4 regions of the Paenibacillus nitricinens genome follow, and region 4 is predicted to be linked to each of the others. Evidence: riboswitches for the same ligand, from Rfam matches in the RefSeq annotation. Region 4 holds a riboswitch; each other region holds the start of a gene.
What was found. A riboswitch is a leader RNA that binds a small molecule or an ion and turns the genes downstream of it on or off. The one in region 4 is predicted to bind cyclic di-GMP.

Region 1: another riboswitch for cyclic di-GMP. It lies ahead of ACN6KS_RS04885 (glycosyl hydrolase); the one in region 4 lies ahead of ACN6KS_RS03345 (transglutaminase-like domain-containing protein).
Region 2: another riboswitch for cyclic di-GMP. It lies ahead of ACN6KS_RS01845 (anti-repressor SinI family protein); the one in region 4 lies ahead of ACN6KS_RS03345 (transglutaminase-like domain-containing protein).
Region 3: another riboswitch for cyclic di-GMP. It lies ahead of ACN6KS_RS02585 (choice-of-anchor A family protein); the one in region 4 lies ahead of ACN6KS_RS03345 (transglutaminase-like domain-containing protein).

Annotation. Positions count from the first base shown of each region.
Region 1 is NZ_CP183948.1:1,100,980-1,104,794, reverse strand. It holds gene ACN6KS_RS04890 (glycosyl hydrolase) at 1-793, opposite strand, end outside; gene ACN6KS_RS04885 (glycosyl hydrolase) at 947-2,497, opposite strand; cyclic di-GMP riboswitch class I at 2,510-2,589, opposite strand; gene ACN6KS_RS04880 (sugar phosphate nucleotidyltransferase) at 2,726-3,815, opposite strand, start outside.
Region 2 is NZ_CP183948.1:414,060-417,874, forward strand. It holds gene ACN6KS_RS01840 (2-oxoglutarate dehydrogenase E1 component) at 1-1,823, opposite strand, end outside; cyclic di-GMP riboswitch class I at 2,295-2,379, shown strand; gene ACN6KS_RS01845 (anti-repressor SinI family protein) at 2,407-2,562, shown strand; gene ACN6KS_RS01850 (helix-turn-helix domain-containing protein) at 2,744-3,073, opposite strand; gene ACN6KS_RS01855 (TasA family protein) at 3,233-3,815, opposite strand, start outside.
Region 3 is NZ_CP183948.1:572,119-575,933, forward strand. It holds gene ACN6KS_RS02580 (hypothetical protein) at 288-680, opposite strand; cyclic di-GMP riboswitch class I at 1,173-1,263, shown strand; gene ACN6KS_RS02585 (choice-of-anchor A family protein) at 1,374-3,497, shown strand; gene ACN6KS_RS02590 (alpha/beta hydrolase) at 3,670-3,815, shown strand, end outside.
Region 4 is NZ_CP183948.1:740,130-743,944, reverse strand. It holds rRNA gene ACN6KS_RS03350 (16S ribosomal RNA) at 15-1,572, opposite strand; gene ACN6KS_RS03345 (transglutaminase-like domain-containing protein) at 1,986-2,795, opposite strand; cyclic di-GMP riboswitch class I at 2,809-2,889, opposite strand; cyclic di-GMP riboswitch class I at 2,998-3,078, opposite strand; gene ACN6KS_RS03340 (class D sortase) at 3,203-3,815, opposite strand, start outside.

The DNA.
Region 1 (3,815 bases), 360 kb from region 4:
GTTTATCCGCATCGGGATAATATGCAGCATATGGATCTGCCCATTCATTCGGTGCATTTGGATTCCACACCCACAGTAGATTATTTAGCTTGTGTGTGTTTACAAAACGATCATAGACAATATTCCAAAGCGCTGAAAAATTGTCCTTTTTCCCCCACCAAAACCAACCGCCGTTCATTTCATGGTAAGGTCGCCATAAGACTGGAACTCCGGCATCACGCAGCTGTTCTAAATATCCAGCGATCTCGTCTAGATCAGAAATAAGACGCTTATACTGAGCCGTCCCAGGCGTAACATAAGCATTAAACTTTTCTTGACTGAGACTTCTGTTTACATTGGACCATTCTGGAGATGTCCCCGGCAAACTCTGATGGAATGTCATGGCTACAATGCCACCCTCTTGATGCCACTCAATTGCACTGTCAATAACAGCTTGCCGCTGTTCTGCGATCGTCCCCTTGGATTGATTATTAATCGCCCCTAATTCATAACCATGTAAAACGGCATTCTGTCCCGAAGTATTTTTCAGCTTTTGAACCAGTTCATCTGGGCTTTCTAGATAATCATGCTGGCCGGACAGGATTCCTTTGCCACGTAGATTCACCAAATTACTCAGCAGTTGCTTGGCTTCTTCAGAAGCTGATGGATTGCTTGGTATAGCCGGAGGTAGTGAGGAAGAAACACTCATAGCCTTCGGAAGACTCCTAACCTCTCCCCAAGGCAGCAAGGAAAAAATAATAAACACCGGTAATATAGTAAACAACAATCTGTTTTGCTTATAATATTTACGCAAATAAATCCTCCTTTCGGTAGCTGTACTGCCTCCACAGGTAATAAATGAACATACCTGTTATCGGACAATCGTCTTCTGACCTAATGAGGACTATAGCTTAGTAGCTCTGCAATAACGCAGAGCTACTAAGGATCGACCTTTAATTTTCATCAATCAGGAGACATCCGGAAGAAAAAGTGCACTTGCTGGAACTGTCTCTTTAGCTTGACTAGCACTTTCCCACATCAAGCGGACTCTCGCATCGCCTTCATTCTCGTAATACTCCACCTTGATATCGTATAGCTGGCCAGCCGTCAGCGTTATGGTGCCCTTACGCTCAGTACCACTTTGCTTAGTCCAGCTATCAATCACAGATTCCCCATTCACCCAGACACGGATGCCATCATCTGAGGTAGTGTAAAATGTATATTGCTCTTCATATAATGGCTTAATTTTACCGCTCCAACGTATGGAGAAACGATCAATCCCGAGGGCGGCATCCGGCGATCCTAGCCGCCAATTGAAATCGATCATCGCATCTGTTCTAGTAAGAGCTGCTGCTCCCGACAGCTGGATGTTGTTATAATATTCTCCTGCAAGCCCCTTCTCAAGAGGAATTGCTGCCTCTCCCTCTTCTTCGGAAGGTGCCGGCGCTGGTGCAGCGCTAGGCTTCGGTACCAGACTAGTATTTAATTTATCTCTAGTCAGGGTATAGTTGCTATTCATAAAAGTTTTGATTGTGTCTGCACTGTTATTATCGTAAAGCATTTTTCCCCAGCTCATCATATACGTCCATTTACTTTGCGATTGCTGTAGCTTCTCCAGATTAGGCACTTCACCATTCTCCCCGATCGCAATCGGTTTGCCAGCGGCTAGACTCAACAAGCTATCATAGTATTTTTGCTGGTAATCATTTTCGTATATATCTGCTGCCAGAATATCTACTTTATCTGCTCCTGGATAAGTTGACGCATAAGGATCTGACCAAACATTCGGAGCATTCGGACTCCATACCCATAACAAATTATTTAATTTATGAACGTTAACAAAACGGTCATACATAACATTCCAAAGTTTTGAAAAGTTGTTTTTCTTCCCCCACCAGAACCAGTTTCCGTTCATTTCATGATAGGGTCTCCAAAGTACCGGAACGTTGGCATCACGTAAGCTCTTTAGGGAGACTGCTACCTTATCAAGTTCAGCGATCAGACTGTTATATTGCTTGGTACCCGGTGTAACGTAACTATCGAACTCACTTTGGCTAAGCGTTTTTTTCACATTACCCCAGTCATAAGCGGTGCCTGGCAGGTTAGCATGAAAAGTCATAGCTACGATCCCGCCCGCTTTATTCCAGTTGATGGCGCTGTTCACCACATTTTGACGCTGCCAGGCCATCGTTCCTTCGGACTGGCCACTGATCGCGCCCAGTTCATAACCGTGAAGAGCTGCGTACTGTCCGCTTGTTCCCTTCAGCATATTGTTAATTTCATCTGGACTTTCTAAATAGTCATGTTGACCAGCAATAATACCTTTTCCTGAAATCGAGTAAAGATAGTTAAGCAGCTTTACGGCTTCGGGTGAGGCTCCTGGGGTAACTGGGGTACCAGAATTTGAAGCAGCTATGACAACAGACGGCGAAATTCCAACAGTAAGCGGAAGTGCAGTCAGAAACAGGACGAGTGACAGAAATGCGCCAAATAATCGATACGTACGGTAAGCTTTCAAAATAATCTCCCTTTCGGTAGCCAGGCTGCCACTCTTTCGAAGGCCCTATAGCTTTGCGTCCCTACCTTTCGATAGGTTTGCCTTTTCAATTTAAGAGAAATAATCTCTCTTACCGTAAGTATCGACGACAATTAATGATATATTTAGTGTTTTTATGACTTTTTTTGATAATTGAGTCAATTTACCTGTTTAAAGAAATTTCAGATTGGTTAAATAGATAGGTTAGACCTATGAAATGAATTGTTGTAGTTCTATATCATTCCAGTCTAAAGTAATACGAATATTATCTTCTTCTACTAACTCAGAACCCGTCTGTACCTCTATAAACTCAACATCCGTCAAAGCAAGGATCGCGTGCTTCGTTCCTTCCGGGATACGTACCACGTCCCCAGCCTTCACATTATGTTTCTTCTCATTCAGCACAATACTTGCTTCGCCGCTGACGATTGTCCAAATTTCACTACGCTTGCGATGTAATTGATAGCTGATATTATTCCCCTCGGATATAAAAATCCGTTTGGTCAGCACTTCATTACCCTCGTCGTATTTCACATAATCAATAACTTTGTAATGACCCCAGCGGCGTTCCTCATACATCGGTCTCTGTTCAAAGGTCTTCAGCACTTCTTTAATCCGTGGGCTCTCAGCTTTATGGGTAACCAGAATACCATCCGGGCTAGCCGCGATGATCAGATCCTTCGCACCAATTACCGTAATCGGAATATCCAGCTCATTAATCAAGCAAGTCCCCTCAGAATCCGCCGTCACAAAACCTTTTCCTACATGCTTGCTGCTCATTTCCTCTGTCAGCGTATTCCAAGTTCCAAGATCCTTCCAGAATCCATCATAAGGCTGCACCACAATATGTTCTTCTTTCTCCACCACCTCATAATCAAAGCTGATGGAAGACAATAGCTTATACTGCTTCTGCAATTCTTCATATCCTAAAGGCAACCCTTTACGCTGCAAAATATCTAACAAGTAGCCTAAACGGAAGGCAAACACTCCGCAATTCCACAATGCATTTTGTTCGATGAGCTGTTCTGCTTGTATGCGGTCTGGTTTCTCTTGAAAGTGACTCACCTTCATAAAACCATTCCCCCCCGCCTCTTCAGTGGTAGGAATGATATATCCGTATTTCTCTGAGGCATGTTCAGGAACAACACCCATTAGTGCCAGATTTGCTCCGCTTTCCAGCATGGTCCCCTCAAGCATAGCTATGGTATCGAAAAAGGATGCTTCTACATAAGGATCAACAGGCAAAATGGCTATCGTCTCCGCTGGAGAAACACCTGCAACCGAATAAAGATAGGTAGCT
Region 2 (3,815 bases), 330 kb from region 4:
GTAGCGAAAGCGAGAGACTCGGCGAGTGCCCAGTCGACCTTTTCACCCTCATTCAATGCATCCTTGCGACGCTGCAGAATACGTTCCAGTTTCGGATAGACTTGGAATCCATCAGGTACGGTTAGTAGCTCACGATTAATCTCTTGCAGACTGGAGATCGGTACGGCTGTAGTCCCTGCCGCTGAGCGCTCTGTTTGAAGAGGAACGAAGGCTTTTGGTTCTTTTTTCTTGTGATTGCCTTCCTTCATACTATCGTATGCACGTTGCAATACGCCTTCTGTTTCAATGTGCATCTTTTGTACATCTTCAGCTGTAAGGATTTTCTCACGCTGTAGCCGCTCCGCATACACCTTGTAAACGGTTGGATGATTACGCACCTTGCCGTACACGATAGGTTGTGTAGTTTCAGGATCATCCATTTCGTTATGTCCATGACGACGATAACCGATGAGATCAATAACGAAATCCTTTTTGAATTGATTGCGATATGCGCTAGCTAAACGAACAGCTGATATACAGGCATCGGGATCATCAGCGTTGACATGGATAATTGGAATTTCATATCCTTTTGCGATGTCACTCGCATAATGCGTTGAACGGGAGTCTTCACTTTCTGTCGTAAAGCCGATCCGGTTATTAACAATGATATGGATCGTCCCGCCATTCTGATAACCTTGAAGTTTGCCAATATTAAGTGTTTCTGCAACAATTCCTTCACCTGGAAAAGCAGCGTCGCCATGCATTAGCACCGCTATAGCTTTACTGGTATCAATCTTCGGCAATCCGGCTGTGCTCCGATCTTCTTGAGCAGCACGAGTGAAGCCTTCCACGACAGGATTGACGAATTCCAAGTGACTTGGGTTATTCGCTAGTGTTATTCTTGTGCGTACGGTTTCTCCTTCGCGAACAGCGCGGTCTGCACCGAGATGGTATTTCACATCACCCGTCCAGCCATAGTTAATGCCTGTAGAGCCTTCGGAAGGGAAAAGCTCCTTGTTTGGAGAATGATGAAACTCTGAAAATATAATATCATAAGGTTTGCCCAAAATATGGGCAAGAACGTTGAGGCGACCACGATGCGCCATGCCCATCAGAATATGCTCTGCACCGTCATGCGCAGCAGCGCGTACGATTTCATCGAGCATCGGTACGAGAGCGTCATTGCCTTCCAAGCTGAAACGCTTCTGACCCACAAAGGTTTTGTGGAGGAAGGTTTCGAATTGCTCGACTTGGATCAGGCGGTTTAGCAGCTCTTTACGTTCTGTATTATTTAAAGGCGCTGGTGAGCTTGTGGATTCTGCCTGTCTGTTCAACCATTTCAGTTCTTCTTCTTCATGCACATGCCCGAATTCATAGGCGATCGTCTTGGTGTAAGCCTGACGCATACGCTGAACTGCATCCCATCCGGTATGCACATCATTCGGGGCATTCTCCCAAATGAGCGTGGCAGGTAGTGCGATCAGATCCTCACGAGTCAGCTCATAGGTTTCGAGTTCGAGATATTTAGCCATGGGATTGTGATCACGCTCAAGCGGATCAATATCAGCGGCCATATGGCCATATATACGAATATTAGCGATTAGCTTGGAAGCTCTTACTGCCTTTCTAAGCCATTCGGTGTCTCCCGAAATGCGAGGCTGTGGAGCCGGTTCGCTGTCCGGTGTTAGGGGTGGGGGACCCGAATTTGTAAAAAGCTCGCGATAATTATTCTCTACGGTGGATGGATCTTTCACAAACTGTTCATATCTTTCTTGAATGTAGCCTAAATTGGGTCCGTAATACTTACTCCAAATGGATTCGTTATAGGGCTCTTTGGCTGCCATGAATACATCCTCCTTAACGGATGAACTCCATACGTGACATTTTGTGTCAACGCTTACTGGAGCTGTGATGATTGCGGTTTCATTTCTCATCTTATTGTGCTACTTTCCACACGTGTAATCAATTCATTCTTTCGTCCAATACGTTCGCAAAATGGTATGGGTTAGCTTGTTCTAATGAAAAGAACGCTGTTTCTTCTCATTACCCATTCCTAAGGCCCACTAAAATGATTCTAATATCCTTATTTTTAACTAATAGGGAAGGAAGCATCATTATATTGTCTTAATTAATTTTATGAATAGGACGAGTATCGTGTTAATAGGACAAGATATCACAGAAAAGAGCTTCTATTTTTTGTTTTTTAATGGAAAAACTAATCAGAAATCGACACACTTTTCCACTTTAGTATAGTATAATGTTATTGCAGTTAGCGTTTTTCATCCTTTTTGAAGTAGATCCTTTCGTGTAAAGGGTCCAGTAAAAGGTAAACCTGCCGAAAGACAGGGGCACAAAGTCGCGGGTCTAAGGTAGAAATACTATGACAGCCGGATTGCCTGGGGACGTAAAATCTTAGGAGGAGATTTTTTGGACAAGTCCAACCAGGGAAGCAACAGAGAACAGCAGGTTATTGATGTAGACGTAGAGTGGGTACATTTATTATTAGCAGCTAAGAAGGCTGGCATAAAGGCAGATGAAATTCGTCGATTCTTTCAGGAGAAGACTGTGCAAGCCGTGCAGTAATACATTAGAGCGTTATATACCGAAAAAGGGCATGGCGATAAATCGCTGTGTCCTTTTTCTATAAGTTGTACACGATACATGGTTAGAATATAAAACGCCTAGGCCATCCATGTTAGGAGGGCGAAGGCGTTTATGTTTGATAGTATGAGTAGAAGAGGATCTTATTAGATCAGATGAAGGATTAGTCCTTCTGATCCAGGCGCCATTTCTGGTAGTCCAGAAACTCCTTGAATTCGCGTTTGCTTATGCCTGAGGCCATAGCTTCCTGCACCAATCGGAACCATTCCGAATCTAAAGGCGATTCCTCAGCATCATTAGGCTCTCCATAGAGCAAAGCATGGATGGATACCTGAAGCGCATCGGCGATCTTTTCGATAAACTGGATGGAAGGATTGGATTGGATGTTTCTCTCCACATTGCTAAGATACGATTTAGCAACATCCGCTCTGTCCGCAAGCTCAGATAGGGAGAATCCCTTTTCTAGGCGGAGATGCTGGATACGTTGGCCCATATTTTGTGCCACTATGCTGACGCCCCTCCGTATTTTTTGTTATTAGTATAGCAAATATCGATAAATTCGACAAAGTTTATTGTAAAGAGAAAAGCAGCATCTACTTATCCGCTTTCCGGAATAAGAATCTGCTGCTCTTCGAATGGAAGACTTATTAGATTATCTAGCGACTCCAGCGGATTGCTTAGCAAAGAAATCCCAAGTCAGTGTCAACACATCTTTTTGGAAAATGTTCTGATCTTTACCGTCATCCACAAATTTGAATTGGACGGTGAAGCTATCAGATGTACCTGCTTTAATGCCGGATGCCTCATTACCTATGAACGGTAGCTTTTCTACGAGATCTGGTGTTAAATTTTTCAATTCAGCTAGTGTTGTTTTATAAACAACAATATCTGGGATTAAGTTGCCGCTCTTGTCCTTATTTTGTATGAATTCGACTTGGATGAATTGACCTAAATCAACACCGTTGTTGTTACCACCTACATCATTAACGTCGTACTTTGTTTTAAGAACAATAGATCCGATATCGATGTTACCATCATTATTCAATTTGAAATCTCTCTTGATTGTGTCACCTGGTTTCAATTTATCCAGATTAACGATAACAGAAGGGTCAGAGTTCAAATCGAGTGTACCCGCTGCGAATGTAGAGGTACTTGTTGCAGTGTCACTAAAGTAAGCGAAAGTTCCTCCACCAATCAATGATAAACCCAGTGCTGCAGATGCTACGCCAAGACCC
Region 3 (3,815 bases), 170 kb from region 4:
TCGTGGCTAACTATCCATCGGTCGGTTTTTCTGTCGGCGAAGCGGGCTACTTTGGTTGGAAATCAAAAGTGTCAAGCGGATAGTCTAAGCGACGAATTGATGTTTTTAATGTAATTTTCATGTGAGCATCATCTTATTTTCAGGTTCAAGGTTTATATTGAAGACACCAAACACCCCCCAGTGTTTTGTGGTATAAATCTCTCAGGTCTTGCCAACTCCCATGGTAAGGCCTATTTTTTTGTTCGCTAATGGAAATGGGGGGGAAGGGGGACAGCCTCTACGCGGCTTTACTTAATCTGATACTGCTCTTCATAGCTCTTAAAAGATGAAATATCCAGACCGAGATATCTGCGCATATGAATTGCAGCTTGGGCAGCGACAATGTCGTTTAATAGCAGCATTCGTTCATGGTATCCACGACATATAAATTTGGCTTCGATCCCTGCATTAAGTCTGTTCTGCTCATAAACCTTGATTCCCCGTTTTCTCATCTCTGAACGAACATCTCTTAAATCTGTTGTAGCAACTGCTGCGGCTGTTTCAAGAACCTCCAGATAGGGGGCGGGTGTTCGTAAATGTGCAGATAGAATGGCGGAGTCCCGTTCGAAAGCTGATAAAATCATCGGAAGCAATAAATAAGATTTCACCAGCATATTGTCCCTGCTTTCAGCTCTATGCATGAATCTCATCACCCCTAATGGGAACGTATATTCGTATTCTACCCCGATATTCCAAAAATAATCAATGGTATTTCTAAACAGCTAGTACAATGTGATTAAATTCACAACTAAATTAGAAAGAATAAAATATATTAAAATTGTAATAATAAAAATTAATGCTTCAGACTTATATAAAGGGAGAATTTGGATGAAAGAGGAAGAAAGTCTCGCCCGTGGAATGGTATTTGGTCTGATTCTAAGTATTCCATTATGGATATCGATATTAGGTTGGATAAAGTTACTTTAAAATTGAAGGAAAACCTTTGTGTGAAGCGCCTTTTGGCGCTTTTTTTGTGCTTGCTTACGCGTGTAAATATCAAAAGGAATTGATTGACAATTGTGGGGATGGAGCGCTAAACTATTGTTAGTTCCAAAGTATTAAAAGTCATAGACCATTATTTAATAGGATGCTTAAGCTACTAGTTCTAATTTGCAAAGGCTATACATATATAATCATGATAATAGCAAACCGCCTGAAAGGGTGGGACGCAAAGTTCAGGAGTCTAAAGTGTCTAAAAGACACTATGACCGTCCGACTGCCATGAGAAGGGAATTCTACTTCTTTTTTGGCGGTCTTTTTTTGTTATTAGGTTCTTTAGAGTTCTGGTAATTATTCTGTTTAATTATAAATCATAGTTTTAGGAGGTGCGCATTTTGAAAAGAAGAATGAAACCGTTGCTCTCATTAGTAATAGCGGGGATTTTGATGGTGGGTAGTGGGCTTTCTGGAGGTGGTTATTTGGTCAGTGCGGCAGGGCCTGTGCTTCCGTATATTCCTACACCTGTGTTAGGCATTGCAGGAAATTTTAATACTTTTATCCTTGGTGACTTCAATCAATCTAATGATCAGGTTCACGGGCGCCTGGCGGCCAAAGGTAATATTACTTTGCAGAATTACGGCGTATCCAAGGATAATCCAGGTGGAGATGTCCTTATTGCTGGCAATGACATCACTTTTACTAATGGGACTGTTCATGGAGCATCCGTTCATGGTGGTGTTTTTATCAGAAACGGTGTAGATCTTAAAGAACCAGCGAGAAAAGGGACACCTATTGATTTTGATTATGAAGAGCAATATCTTATTGGACGTTCTAATGAATTCTCTTCACTTGCTACAGTCGGAACTTTCAAAAAGGAATATGGGAAAATAACAATTGATGCTCCGGAATCATTTAACGTTCTTAATCTAAGTGCTGCTGATTTCGTTGGTGCTAATGGCTTACAGTTTAATATTGCAAATAACGCCACAGTTATCGTTAACGTTAGCGGAAGTTCAGTTGAAATTCCAAGCTTTCAAATTTGGGGAGGCAGCCCTAACAAGGTATTATTTAATTTTTATGAAGCTAGCACTGTAAACATTGGAAGTTTAACAATAGAAGGAACTATTCTAGCTCCGCTTGCAAAAGTAACTTATAATTCCGGAGAACTGCATGGGACATTGATTGCGAAAGGATTTGCTGGTGGTGTGCAGATGCATTGGTATCCATATGAAGGGGTAGAGTCGCCTCCTACGCCGACGCCAACAGTGACGCCGACACCAACAGTGACACCAACGCCGACCGTTGCACCGACACCGACGCCGACCGTGACACCAACACCGACGCCAACGCCAACCGTAGCACCAACACCGACCGTGGCCCCGACGCCAACGCCGACCGTGGCCCCGACACCAACACCGACCGTGGCCCCGACGCCAACGCCGACCGTGGCCCCGACGCCAACGCCGACTGTGGCCCCAACGCCAACGCCTTGCGTGACGCCAACACCGACGCCAAAGCCAACACACACACCAAAGCCAACACCGACGCCAAAGCCAACACACACACCAAAGCCAACACCGACGCCAAAGCCAACACACACACCAAAGCCAACACCGACACCAAAGCCAACACACACACCAACACCAAAGCCAACACCGACACCAAAGCCAACACACACACCAAAACCAACGCACACACCAACACCGAGCGTGACGCCGTCACCAACGCCGGAAGTAACACCAACACCGAGCGTGACACCGTCACCAACGCCGGAAGTAACACCAACGCCGAGCGTGACACCGTCACCAACGCCGGAAGTAACGCCAACGCCGAGCGTGACGCCGTCACCAACGCCGGAAGTAACGCCAACGCCGAGCGTGACGCCGTCACCAACGCCGGAAGTAACGCCAACGCCGAGCGTGACGCCGTCACCAACGCCGGAAGTAACGCCAACACCAACGCCGACGCCAACGCCAGAGGCAACAGCAACGCCAACACCGACACCGTCGCCAGAGGCAACAGCAACGCCGACTCCGTCGCCGGAAGCAACGCCAACACCGACGCCGTCGTCAGAGGTAACGCCAACACCGACATCGTCGCCAGAGGCAACACCAACACCGACATCGTCGTCGGAAGTGACACCAACGCCAACGCCGGAGCCTCCGGTGTTTCCGACACCAACACCATCATTTGTAATTGGCACTATTGTTGTTAATGATGACCCTGTGCCGCTGGGTCCTGTAGCTTCATCGACGCCAGCACCAGTACCCACACCAACCCCGTCGAGCAATACAGAAGTCCTTGTTGACGACGATGAAATCCCACTAGGACCGGTGGCAACGGAAACGCCGTCACCAGAGGATATTGCAGTAGTGGATGATACAATTCCGCTAGGTAATCCACCTGTGGATGAACTGCCAAAAACGGGAGAATCAAGTCCAGTTCCTTATTATGCAGCAGGTCTAGGTTTTGCTCTTATCGGACTGCTAATGAGAAATAGATTCTCGAACAAGAAATAATAAACGGTGATTATAGCGTGAACGCAAGCTAAGCCGTGAAGAATAGAAGAGCCGCTTTCGGGACATATTCCGATGGCGGCTCTATTTTGTCATGATTGTTATATTTTGGCGCATTCTAAGTAGATGTTATACTGATTTACAACGAACATAAGGAAAGGACGGGGAAGACGAATTGGTATGGTTCTTCATTAGTGCTGTCATCGTCATTGGAGCTCTGATCTATGCTGGCTTTTTCTTTTATGGCATTGCTATTAAACGAGCACCGAAGGAATTCCTGAGTACTAATCGTGACTTGAAGGTTGATCCCCCGGTTGCCGG
Region 4 (3,815 bases):
ACGATTCTCCATAGAAAGGAGGTGATCCAGCCGCACCTTCCGATACGGCTACCTTGTTACGACTTCACCCCAATCATCTACCCCACCTTCGGCGGCTGGCTCCCTTGCGGGTTACCCCACCGACTTCGGGTGTTGTAAACTCTCGTGGTGTGACGGGCGGTGTGTACAAGACCCGGGAACGTATTCACCGCGGCATGCTGATCCGCGATTACTAGCAATTCCGACTTCATGCAGGCGAGTTGCAGCCTGCAATCCGAACTGAGACCGGCTTTGATGGGATTGGCTTCACCTCGCGGTTTCGCTTCCCGTTGTACCGGCCATTGTAGTACGTGTGTAGCCCAGGTCATAAGGGGCATGATGATTTGACGTCATCCCCACCTTCCTCCGGTTTGTCACCGGCAGTCACTCTAGAGTGCCCAACATTACTTGCTGGCAACTAAAGTTAAGGGTTGCGCTCGTTGCGGGACTTAACCCAACATCTCACGACACGAGCTGACGACAACCATGCACCACCTGTCTCCTCTGTCCCGAAGGCCGCCACTATCTCTAGTGGATTCAGAGGGATGTCAAGACCTGGTAAGGTTCTTCGCGTTGCTTCGAATTAAACCACATACTCCACTGCTTGTGCGGGTCCCCGTCAATTCCTTTGAGTTTCAGTCTTGCGACCGTACTCCCCAGGCGGAGTGCTTACTGTGTTAACTTCGGCACCAAGGGTATCGAAACCCCTAACACCTAGCACTCATCGTTTACGGCGTGGACTACCAGGGTATCTAATCCTGTTTGCTCCCCACGCTTTCGCGCCTCAGCGTCAGTTACAGCCCAGAAAGTCGCCTTCGCCACTGGTGTTCCTCCACATATCTACGCATTTCACCGCTACACGTGGAATTCCACTTTCCTCTTCTGTACTCAAGTCACCCAGTTTCCAGTGCGACCTCAGGTTGAGCCCAAGGTTTAAACACCAGACTTAAATGACCGCCTGCGCGCGCTTTACGCCCAATAATTCCGGACAACGCTTGCCCCCTACGTATTACCGCGGCTGCTGGCACGTAGTTAGCCGGGGCTTTCTTCTCAGGTACCGTCACTCCGGTAGCAGTTACTCTACCGGACGTTCTTCCCTGGCAACAGAGCTTTACGATCCGAAAACCTTCATCACTCACGCGGCGTTGCTCCGTCAGACTTTCGTCCATTGCGGAAGATTCCCTACTGCTGCCTCCCGTAGGAGTCTGGGCCGTGTCTCAGTCCCAGTGTGGCCGTTCACCCTCTCAGGTCGGCTACGCATCGTCGCCTTGGTGGGCCGTTACCCCACCAACTAGCTAATGCGCCGCAGGCCCATCCCTCAGTGACAGATTGCTCCGTCTTTCATTCTTTCTTCAGGAGAAAAAAGAAATTATCCGGTATTAGCTACCGTTTCCGGTAGTTATCCCAGTCTAAGGGGCAGGTTGCCTACGTGTTACTCACCCGTCCGCCGCTAAGTTACTTTGAAAGCAAGCTTTCAAAGTAACTCCGCTCGACTTGCATGTATTAGGCACGCCGCCAGCGTTCGTCCTGAGCCAGGATCAAACTCTCCAATTAGTATTGAAAAGAGCGATATGCTCATTTTGAAACATCTGACGAGAAAATTAATTCTCACGATGAAATTTCAAAAGCGTAAAATACGCTGTGAAACTCATCAGTTTTGGATATCACTTTCGTGATTTCCTACTCACTCGTTGTTCAGTTTTCAAAGATCAAGTTCTCGTTGGCGCCGTTTAATGTCTCAGCAGCAACTCTTATAATATATCATGTTGTTCTCAGTAATGCAAGCTTTATTTTTCGAAAGCCGTTTATATCACTCTCTCAAACATTGCCTGTACGCTTTCCAACAACGCTTAACTATAATAACCTATCTATTCATAGAAAAGCAACCCCTAATAGAAAAATAAACAACTAGCTTAATAATTAAGCTAGTTGTTTATTTAATAGAGTTATGATTCTAACGATGCAAATTAATAGTATTTTGCTGCAGTATACTTACTTGAAGCCTTAATAAAATCTGCATTCTTCTTACTCTTCGCTGCCGATGCATCTACCGTAGTATCAATAGTAACCCATTTCCCATCCATCAGTACTTCATTCCATGCATGATATTGGGTAACGTAGCTAGTATTCCCCATCACCAACTTAGCAGGCACATCTACACTACGCAGCATTGCGGCAAAAAGAGAAGCATAGTCATAGCAGATTCCTTTTTTAGTATTCAAAGTGTTGTTAATGTTCGGAATATAATCTGTTGTTACGTTATTAGCAAGAGAATAATCGTATTGTACATTAGCAACTACATAGTTATAGATTGCCTTAACTTTTTCTTCATCTGTTGTTTTGCCTTTGGTAAGCTCTTTTGCCTTAAGGATCGCTTTATCAGAAGAACTCCATTTCACATTCTGTACGGAGCCCAAATATACGGAATTCGAGTCACTCATGGTTACATCTACTACTTCGGAATATAACGATTTGTATTTATTTCCGGTGGTGTTCTCAAGAACAGAAACCTTATAAGTACCATTACCTTGTTGTAAAGGGAAGTCCTCCGCTTGTCCAGAAGCATATAAGTTATATGTATAGCTGCTGTTGTCTTTAGTGATCATGAGTTTGATTCTTTTATCTTTCGGAATATCATAGTTAATCCCAATAACACCTTGAGCCACTTTTGATGTAATCAACCAGCTCGCATCTACACTTGCGGCTTGAGCTGTGCTTACCGGAACCGCAGTAATTAGTACGAACAGCGCCACCATCATAAAATAAACCTTTTTCACGGATAAAACCCCTTTCGGTAGCTGGCTGCCATCCTTTCGGGAAGGCCCTTTAGCTTTGCGTCCCTACCTTTCGATAGGTTTGCCGTTATCGTATAAGCTCTATCTGTTCTAATTTCACTAGACAAATTAACAGAATCAGTCCTAGTAGAAATATGAATCTAAGATTCTTATATATTTTATAAAAACAAAAAAAGCCTCTTCATTCGGTAACTGGCTGCCATCCTTTCGGGAAGGCCCTTTAGCTTTGCGTCCCTACCTTTCGATAGGTTTGCCGTTTATCGTGTTTAGCTTTTATAGTCTTATACTACCATATTTATCCTCGTAAACAAGAACAAAATTGCTAGATTTACTATTATTTTATAGTTATTTCTCTGTATTTGAGTTCTCTTGTTATTTCTCGTCAACGATTAGGAAAGCTTGGCATGAACAATCAAACGATGTGTAGGATCTACTAGTGGGTCACACGTAATTAGGGTAAGAATTTTATCTTTGTTATTCCCGTCTAGAACAGATACATCACTAGGAAGTACAACAGAAATATCATAAACCTCGTAATTATAAGTCTGATCGCTAGTTTTTACCGTAATCGTATCCCCAATCACAACCTCATTCAATCGGTTAAACAATCTGCCCGTAGTTCTAGCTCTATGCGCAGCTATTGCAGCGTTCCCTATTTCTCCTAATGGAGTTGTTTCTTTCATATGGGCCGCAGCATGCTTCATATTCGCTTTAGTAGCCCCTTCTAATACAGGCAGCTTCAGATCGATCTTATCGATCTCAATTAATGCGATGACTTTGCCACCCACTTCAATTTCCGGTTCCGGCTTTTCTGTTTCTTGCGGCTGTGCTTGTGCATCTAGAACGGATTCCTCCGCTAGTAGCTGAGTGACCTCGGCATATCTGCTCTTCAGATCAGGTGGTGGAGTGCTTTCAGTGGTGCTGAGTTCAGCTGATTCTAATAGCTTATCCTGCTGCCAGTCGTTATACCATTCGTTAGCTTTTGGATAGAGCATGATAAGG